DNA from 2 places in the Sinorhizobium prairiense genome. Region 2 is predicted to be linked to the other one. Evidence: riboswitches for the same ligand, from Rfam matches in the RefSeq annotation. Region 2 holds a riboswitch; the other holds the start of a gene.
What was found. Region 2 has a riboswitch for S-adenosylmethionine ahead of N0Q91_RS15355 (O-succinylhomoserine sulfhydrylase). Riboswitches for the same ligand answer to the same signal wherever they lie in the genome.
Positions count from the first base shown of each region.

Region 1: linked by a shared signal. The riboswitch ahead of metA (homoserine O-acetyltransferase MetA) and the one ahead of N0Q91_RS15355 (O-succinylhomoserine sulfhydrylase) in region 2 are both predicted to bind S-adenosylmethionine.

Region 1 is NZ_CP104131.1:3,351,144-3,355,857, forward strand. It holds gene N0Q91_RS18775 (CobW family GTP-binding protein) at 1-424, opposite strand, end outside; gene N0Q91_RS18780 (aldose epimerase family protein) at 716-1,732, opposite strand; gene metA (homoserine O-acetyltransferase MetA) at 1,813-2,739, opposite strand; SAM riboswitch at 2,803-2,880, opposite strand; gene N0Q91_RS18790 (RidA family protein) at 2,938-3,318, opposite strand; gene leuD (3-isopropylmalate dehydratase small subunit) at 3,327-3,932, opposite strand; gene N0Q91_RS18800 (hypothetical protein) at 4,066-4,317, opposite strand; gene N0Q91_RS18805 (HpcH/HpaI aldolase/citrate lyase family protein) at 4,439-4,714, shown strand, end outside.
Region 2 is NZ_CP104131.1:2,623,600-2,628,313, forward strand. It holds gene N0Q91_RS15340 (transporter substrate-binding domain-containing protein) at 1-565, opposite strand, end outside; tRNA gene N0Q91_RS15345 (tRNA-Gly) at 643-717, opposite strand; gene N0Q91_RS15350 (2'-deoxycytidine 5'-triphosphate deaminase) at 767-1,864, opposite strand; SAM riboswitch at 1,940-2,018, shown strand; gene N0Q91_RS15355 (O-succinylhomoserine sulfhydrylase) at 2,062-3,246, shown strand; gene N0Q91_RS15360 (CDP-alcohol phosphatidyltransferase family protein) at 3,286-3,897, opposite strand; gene apaG (Co2+/Mg2+ efflux facilitator ApaG/CorD) at 4,008-4,400, shown strand; gene N0Q91_RS15370 (Hsp33 family molecular chaperone) at 4,428-4,714, opposite strand, start outside.

The DNA.
Region 1 (4,714 bases), 730 kb from region 2:
CGCGGTCGATCTCGCCGAGAAGGTGCCTGGCATCGACAACGGTAATGATGGAGTCGAGCCGTGTCTTGGAGCGGACATCCTCGTCGACGAAGAAAGTCTGGGCGACCGGCGCGGGGTCGGCGAGGCCCGTCGTCTCTATCAGAATGCCGTCGAACCGCTCACGCCTGCGCATCAGCGCCTCGATGATGCGGATCAGGTCCCCGCGCACCGTGCAGCAGATGCAGCCATTGTTCATTTCGAACACCTCCTCGTCGGCATCGACGATGAGATCGTTATCGATGCCGACCTCGCCGAACTCGTTGACGATGACCGCGAACTTCTTGCCATGCGGCTCGGAGAGGATGCGGTTGAGAAGCGTGGTCTTTCCTGCTCCGAGATAGCCGGTGAGGACGGTGACGGGGGTGGGGACAAGCTGATCGGGCATTGACGAGAACCTCACTGTCGCATGGACGGCCGGAGGCAATGCTCCGGCTTTGTGGATACGTTATTACATTTCGTTTTCTTGAATGTAATAACGTAACGTCGCCGGGGGTTGTCAAGTCCGATTCTGACACTGAAACGCTGGGGCTCTCTTCTTTCCTCGCCGCAGCCGAATTCGTTACCGGTCTCACGCTGCCGGTGGATGGCGGTTATCGCGTCGGATAGGAGCGACAGGAAGCGTTTCACTGTTCGATGAAACGGTGAAACTGAAAGTGCTCTAACGGCCTGCGCTGCCTCAGCTTTTCGTAAAAACGTAATCCGTTTCCTGCCGGAGCGTTTCGCCGGGTCTCAGCACCGCCTTCGGGAAACCTTCGTGGTTCACCGCATCGGGCCAGATCTGGGTTTCCAGGCAGAGGCCGGCGAAGGGGCCGTAACGGCGGCCGTCGAGGCCGGGAACCGGTACGTCGAGCTTTTCTCCGGTATAGAGCTGCACGCCGGGCTCCGTCGTCAGCACTTCCAGCGACACACCGGAATTGATGCTGCGTACGAGCGCCACGGAGCGTTTCTGCGTCCGTTCCGGCGAGAGGCAGAAGTTGTGGTCGTAAGCGATTCCGTCGCCGTCCAGCTGCCTTCTCAGCGGGGTCATTTCGCGAAGATCGAAGGCGGTGCCGGCGACGGGGCGGATCTCGCCCGTCGGAATCTGCCGTTCATCGGTGGGCAGGTAGTGGTCTGCCGCAATCATGATGTCGTGGCCGAATGCGTCCGCGCCGCCGTCGAGGTTGAAATAGCTGTGCTGGCAGACATTGGCGAGGGTCGGCGCGTCGGTCTCAGTTTCGTAGACGACGTTGAGCGCGCCGCCCGGTTTCAGCGTATAGGTGCAGGTGATCGTGCAATTGCCCGGGTAGCCGGCGCGGCCGTCCGGATCGGTGATCTCGAGCGTTACGCTGTCTTCGGCCCGCCTGAGGATCGACCAGTTGCGCTTGGCGATATTGTCGCTGCCGCCGTGGAGATGCGTGGCGCCCTTCTCATTGAGCTCGAGTTGATAGGCCTTGCCTTCGAGCACGAAGCGGCCACCGCCGATGCGGTTGGCGTTGCGCCCGGGCGTGGCCCCGAAATAGGAGGAATGGACCGGATAGCTTTCGAAATCCTCGAAGCCGAGCACGAGCGGGGCTGCATGTCCTTCGAGCCGAAGATCCTGGATGACCGAGCCCCATGTGATCACCGACGCCGTCAGCCCGCCGCCCTGAAGCGTCACGCGCTGTACGGGCTCGCCGGAGGGCAGGTGCCCGAAGATTTCCGTGTCTGTTCCCATGCATCTCCCCATTTCCGCGAGTCGGCGTCAACCTGCTGCATTTCCGCCGAGGCGGCAACCGGAAAGTCATACTTTTTACGTCAACGCGCTTCGGTTCCGATCTTCGCCAGCTCGTAGGGCGTCGTCTGGTAAATCTCGTTGATCCAGTTGCCGAAGAAGAGATGTGCATGGCTTCGCCAGCGGTTCTGCGGCGGAAGTGCGGAGTCATTGTGCGGGAAATAGTCGTGCGGCAGCTTGATCGGCACGCCGGCATCGACGTCGCGGAAATATTCCTCCGACAGGGACGTCGAATCATATTCGACGTGATTGAACATGTAGAGCCGGTTGCCTTTCTTCTCGTGCACGAGGCAGACGCCCACTTCCTTTGATTCCATCAGGATTTCGAGATCCGGCACCCGGTCGATATCGGCGCGGCGCACCTCGGTCCAGCGCGAAACGGGCACGGCGAAATCGTCGGAAAAGCCGTTCAGATAGACCGAAGAGGGCTGCAAGTTCTGGTGGCGGTAGACGCCGAAGGCTTTTTCCTTCAGCGGATATTTCGGAACACCGTGGAAATGGTAGATCGCAGCCATCCCGCCCCAGCAGACGTTCAGCGTCGAATGGACGTTGGTCGTCGTCCAATCGAAGATGCGCTGCAGCTCCTTCCAGTAGGTGACCTCTTCGTATTCGAGCGTCTCGATCGGCGCGCCGGTGATGATGAAGCCATCGAACTTACGGGCCTCCACTTCCTCGAAGGTCTCGTAAAAGGCGAGCAGATGTTCTTCGGGCGTGTTCTTCGGCCGGTGGCCGTTGACGCGGACCAGCGTCAATTCGACCTGAAGCGGCGTGGCGCCGATCAGCCGCGCCATCTGGATCTCGGTCTTGATCTTGTTGGGCATCAGGTTCAAGAGCCCGATCTGCAGCGGCCGGATGTCCTGGCGGACCGCCTCGGTCTCGGTCATCAGCCGCACACCCTCGTGAACGAGAGTTTCGAAGGCGGGCAGCGTATCGGGTATCTTGATGGGCATGGGCGTCCACTCGATCAATACAAAAAAACCGGCGGCGAAACGATCGCGACCGGTCCTCGGAAATCCATTGTTCCCTCGGCCCTTTAGCGACTTCTTTAACGTGGCTGCAAGCCGGCCGGCCAAATCACCACGGATCGTAGATAGCGCGAGGAGGGCCGCGCGGTCAATGAAAAAGGATTCGCCGGCGTCGGGGCGGCCTTATCCCCGAAATGCCGTAACCTCGATCTCGATCAGCATTTCCGGGCGGATGAGGTCGCAGACGATCATCGTCGCGGCCGGGCGGATCTCGCCGAAGGTCTCGCCGAAGATCGGGAATACGCGGTCGGCAAAGCTGGCATCGGTGACGTAGTAGTGGTTGCGAACGACGTCCGACAGCGAGAAGCCGGCTTCCTTCAGGGCGCCTTCGATCGTCTTCAGGCAGTTGCGGGCCTGTTCCTCCACCGTTTCCGGCATGGTCATGGTGGCGTAGTCGTAGCCGGTCGTGCCGGAGACGAAGCACCAGTCGCCCTTCGCGACGGCACGCGAATAACCTGCCGTCTTTTCGAAGGGCGAACCGGACGAGATGAGCTTGCGCGTCATCCGACAGCTCATGCCCAGGGGCGGGAAGCGGCGGTCGCCTTCTCGTAATTGTCGATGGAGCGGCCTTTTTCGAGCGTGAGGCCGATATCGTCGAGGCCGTTCAGCAGGCAGTGGCGCTTGAAGGCATCGACCTCGAACTTGATCGAGCCGCCGTCCGGACCGGTGATCTCCTGCGCTTCGAGATCGACCGTGAGAATGGCATTGGAGCCGCGGCTGGCGTCATCCATCAGCTTGTCGAGGTCTTCCTGGCTAACGACGATGGGCAGGATGCCGTTCTTGAAACAGTTGTTGTAGAAGATGTCGGCGAAGGAGGTCGAGATGACGCAGCGGATGCCGAAATCGAGGAGCGCCCAAGGTGCATGCTCGCGCGAGGAGCCGCAGCCGAAATTGTCGCCGGCGACGAGAATCTTGGCGTTCTGATAGGCAGGCTTGTTGAGAACGAAGTCCGGGTTGGGGGTGCCGTCCTCGTTGTAGCGCGCCTCGGCGAAAAGCCCGGTGCCGAGACCGGTGCGCTTGATCGTCTTCAGGTAATCCTTCGGAATGATCATGTCCGTGTCGATGTTGACGACGGGCAGGGGAGCGGCAACGCCGGTGAGCTTGACGAACTTGTCCATGACTTGGCCTTCGATTTCAGCGGAAATGTTCGAGAAGCGTTTAGATCAGTTTTGCGCCGAAATGAAGGAGAATCTGCTTTCATGAAGCGGGATGCGGGCGGAAACCGCTTCTCCCGCTTCCGGCAATCCGATTCTAAAGATCGATGATCGTCCCGCGCCCGTCGTTCCACACCCGCATCTCGCGCTGAGTGCTTCCCGGATTGGCGCGTGCCCCCGCTCGAACATGCACGGGCCGTCCGTTGAGCTTGGCGGCGATCGCGCTGCCGACGGCAATAATGGCGGCGATCCCAGCGAGCGCCAGGGCGAGCGAGGCGGTGAACACGAAGGCCACGAGCGTTATGGTGATGGCGGCGGCCGTGAAGAGAACAGAGCGGATGCTTTGCATGATTGTCACCTTTCTGCTCGGCATGTGGGTGCTGGCCACGCCGCTTGCAAGAGGGTCCGCCCGTCTCGTCTTGCGCAAAGGTTGAAAGGCAGGCACAACGAACGGCATGACAGGGAACGGCATGAGAGCGATCGACCACCATCCCGTGCGGCTGCGCCGCTCGGTGCTTTCGGTTCCGGCCGACAATCAGCGCGCGCTCGCCAAGGCTCGTGAATTGGCTGCGGACGCCGTGATCTTCGACCTCGAGGATTCCGTCTTGCCGGACCGCAAGGCTGCGGCGCGCGATGCGCTCGTCCGGCATCTTGCCGACAACCGGCCGCAGGGCGAAACGGTCATCCGCGTCAATGCGGCGGGCTCCGGCTTCGGCGAGGCCGATCTCGCAGCGGCTCTTGCCGCG
Region 2 (4,714 bases):
GCATGCCGTCGGAGAACGCGGCCGCGACGGTGCCTCCGCGAAGCGCGGAGAGCAGTGCGTCCCGGTCCGGAAAGCCCTTGGCTTCGAGCTTCGGGAAAAACGCCTTCAGCATTGCCTCATGCGTGGTGTCGGAGACGACGCCGACGGGCTTCCCGGCGAGATCGGCAGGACCGGTGATCGCGCCGGCGGCCTTGGTGTTGACGACGACGCGGGCGGGAAGTTGCATGAAGGCGCGGGAAAAGGCGAAACTCTGCCTCAGCTCCGAAGTCACGGCAATGCCGGCGGCAATCGCTTCCCCTTGCCCCTGTTCGAGGGCCGGCATGAGCTCCGGATAGGTCACTGCCTGGATCTGGCACTTGGCTTCGATCTCCAGCTCACGGCATATCTCGCGGGCGAGGTCGACATGGAAGCCCGACAGCTTGCCCGACTGGTCGATGAAGTTGAAGGGCGGGAAGTCGACGGTGGTCAGGAAACGAAGCCTGGCAAGGCCGCTGAGGTCCGGCTTGGCAATCCGTTCGCGGGCATCGAACAGCCGGGGCAGTTCCTTCGGCTGTGCCAAAGCCAAACCCGGGGCGAAAACGGCCGACAGTATCAATACCCAGAGAATCCGCAGCGCTATGGCGCCTCTATGAAAGGAGGAATTGGAGCGGGTGATCGGGATCGAACCGACGACATCAAGCTTGGGAAGCTGGCGTTCTACCACTGAACTACACCCGCGACAGAACCGGAAATTTCCTCAACAGCCGCGATCTGTCAAGCACAATGCTCACTCGGCGCGAAAATGCTTGGAGAGCTTGAGCCCCTGCGCTTGATAATTGGAGCCGAGATCGAGGCCGTAAAGTCCCTCCGGACGTTCCAGCATGTGCTCGTAGACGAGACGGCCGACGATCTGCCCGTGCTCCAGAATGAACGGTACCTCGTGGCTGCGCACCTCGAGCACCGCCCGGCTGCCGCTGCCGCCGGCCGACGCATGGCCGAAGCCGGGATCGAAAAAGCCGGCATAATGGACGCGGAACTCGCCCACGAGCGGGTCGAAGGGTGTCATTTCGGCGGCATAGCGCGGCGGCACATGGACGGCTTCGCGGGACACGAGGATGTAGAACTCGTCCGGGTCGAGCACGAGATCGTCGCGGCCGCGGCTGTAGAGCGGCTCCCAGAAGTCGAAAACGGCATGCTGGGCTTTCTTGTCGACATCGACCACCGATGTATGATGCTTGCCGCGGTAGCCGATCAGGCCGTCCGGTCCGGTGCCCTTGAGATCGATGGAAAGGGCAATGCCGCCGCCGGAAACGTTCGGCCGGTCACTGGCGACGAGCACGTCGCTTTCGTGCAGAGCCAGCAGTTCCTGCTCGGAAAGAACCGAGTGGCCTATGCGGAAGCGTATCTGCGAAAGCCGCGAACCGCGCCTGACGACGATCGGAAAGGTTCGCGGGCTGATTTCGAGATAGAGCGGTCCGCTATAGCCCGCCGGGATCTTGTCGAACTCCTGCGCCCTGTCGGTAATCACGCGTGTGAAGATATCCAGGCGGCCGGTCGAGCTCTTCGGATTGGCGGAGGCCGACATGTCTGCCGGCAACGACAGGCTTTCCATCAGCGGCACGATGTAGACGCAGCCGGTCTCAAGCACCGCGCCTTCGCTCAGATCGACGACATGCAGCTTGAGCCGGTCGAGCTTGTCGGCGACCAGATGAGAAGGGCCGGGCATGAAGCTCGCCCGGACGCGGAACGCCTTGGATCCAAGGCGAAGATCGAGGCTGGCCGGCTGGATCTGGTCATCATCCAGCGCCTTCTCGCTCTTCAGTCGTCCCGAGGCATACAGCGCAGCAATTGCGCGGTCGGCCAAAATCCCTGTGTCGCGCCCCATTCCGATCCTCATTTACAGTTGCCAGACAAAACCAAACTCCGGGAATTGACGCAAGCGCGGCCAGGCAGTATTGGAGCTTTATCCCGTGGTGATTTGGCCGGTCGGCTTGCAGCCACGTTAAACAAGTAGCTAAAAAGGCCGGGTGTCAAACCGGTCGTTTCGCGGCCGGTTTTTTTGTTTTTGAAAGTGACGTTCTCATGAGCAAGAATTGGCGCCCGGCAACCCAACTCGTCCACGGCGGAACGCTCCGCTCCCAGTACGGCGAGACTTCCGAAGCGATCTTTCTGACGCAAGGCTTCGTCTACGACAGCTCCGAAGCGGCGGAGGCCCGGTTCAAGGGCGAGACCGACGGTTTCATCTATGCGCGCTACGGCAGTCCGACCAACGACATGTTCGAGAAGCGCATGTGCATGCTCGAAGGCGCGGAAGACGCGCGCGCCACCGCCTCCGGCATGGCGGCGGTTTCCGCGGCAATCCTGTGCCAGGTGAAGGCGGGCGACCACATCGTCGCGGCCCGGGCGCTCTTCGGCTCCTGCCGCTGGGTCGTGGAAACGCTGGCGCCGAAATACGGCGTCGAGTGCACCCTGGTCGACGGTCGCGATCTCAAGAACTGGGAAGACGCGGTGCGTCCGAACACCAAGGTCTTCTTCCTCGAAAGCCCGACCAACCCGACGCTCGAAGTGATCGACATCGCCGGCGTCGCCAAGCTCGCCGATCAGATCGGCGCCAAGGTGGTGGTCGACAACGTCTTCGCGACGCCGCTGTTCCAGAAACCGCTGGAGCTTGGCGCCCATGTCGTCGTCTATTCCGCGACGAAACACATCGACGGCCAGGGGCGCTGCCTCGGCGGCGTGGTGCTCTCCGACAAGCAGTGGATCGACGAGAACCTGCACGACTATTTCCGTCACACCGGCCCGGCCATGTCGCCCTTCAACGCCTGGACGCTGCTGAAGGGGATCGAGACCCTGCCGCTGCGCGTCAAGCAGCAGACCGAAAGCGCCCGCCGCATCGCCGATTTCCTCGCGGAGCAGCCGCAGGTAGCCCGCGTCATCTATCCGGGCCGCAAGGATCACCCGCAGGCCGACATCATTGCGAAGCAGATGAGCGGCGGCTCGACGCTGGTCGCCTTCGAGCTCAAGGGCGGCAAGGAAGCAGCCTTCGCCCTGCAGAACGCGCTTGAAATCATCCGGATCTCCAACAATCTCGGCGATTCCAAGAGCCTGATCACCCATCCGGCGACGACCACCCACAAGAACCTCACCGACGAAGCCCGCGCCGAACTCGGCATCTCCGCCGGAACGGTGCGCTTCTCGGCCGGGATCGAGGACAGCGAAGACCTCATCGAGGATTTCGCAAGGGCGCTGAAGGGCGTAAACGCCTGACCGACACCATGACGAAGCCCGCGTCAGCGGGCTTTGTCGTCAGTCTTGCCGAAATGTCAGTCTTGCGAGAACGATCCGCGACAGCGCCGTATAGAGGCAGACGAGCGCGAAGACCGTTGCGAACAAGGGGAACCACCCGGGCAACAGGCACGACAGCAGAAAAAAGACGATCGTCTCCGTGGCCTCTGCGAGCCCCGTCGTGAAGTAGAGCGACTTCGCACCGCGCACCTCGGTCGTCAGGCCGCGCTTCTCGGCCATCACGGCATAGGCGAGGAAGCTCGCGCCGTTGACATAGAAGGCGAAGAGCAGAAATCCGCCGGCAAGACCGTTCGCGGCCGGATCTGCGATGATGAAACCGAGTGGGACGGCCCCGTAAAAGGTGAAATCGAGAACGATGTCGAGAAAGCCGCCGAAATCCGTTTTCCGGCTCGCGCGGGCGACGGCTCCGTCGAGGCCGTCGCAGAGCCGGCTCACAAGGATCAGAGCGGCGGCGGGCAGGTAAGCGCCGAGACCGATGAGCAGGGCTGCCGCAAGGCCAAGGCAAAGGCCGAGGATGGTGACGGCATCGGCACTGACCCCGCGGCCGGCCAGTGCGGCGCCGAACCTGTCCAGAACCGGATCGAGCCGCCTGCGAAGCACGCCGTCAAGCATTGCCGCTGCCTCCTGGGAAATTTGATACCACTCGCACAATCTCGCCGTTATTCTTGACGAAACCATATTGCTGTAGAATACGCGTACGGATTTGAAATAGGGTGTTGCACATGTACCGCGCGCTGACACGCGACATCGAAGTGACGGTCGAGCCGTACTACCTGGAAGAACAGTCGGATCCCGACGACAGCCGCTATGTCTGGGGCTATCGCATCATCATAGCGAACCATTCCGGGCGCGCGGTCCGGCTGATGACCCGCTACTGGCACATCACCGACGAGAACGGTCAGGTGGACGAGGTGAGCGGCCCCGGCGTGATCGGCGAGCAGCCGCTGCTCAACCCCGGCGATACCTACGAATACTCCTCCGGCTGCCCGCTGGATACGCCCTCCGGCGTGATGTTCGGCCATTACAGCATGGAGGCGGAAGGCGGGGAGACTTTCGATGTCGCCATTCCCGCCTTCTCGCTCGATTCACCGGGCCTCGTCCGCACGCTTAATTGATTCAGCGCGCAATTCAGCGCGGCTGCGCTATTGCGGGCGGACTTCGCTCGCCTCGAAGCGGTAGGTCGTCGAGCAGAACTCGCAGGTCACCTTGACCAGGCCGTCCTCGACGCTGGCTTCGATATCCTCGTTACCGAGCCCCACCAGAACGTCCTTGATCTTCTCGCGCGAGCAGCTGCAGCGATCGTAGACCGCCTGCGGCTCATAGACGCGCACGCCGCGCTCATGGAACAGACGGTACAGCAATCGCTCGGTACCGACCGTCGGATCGGTGAGTTCATCGGTGTCGATCGTCTCGACCATCACCTTGGCTT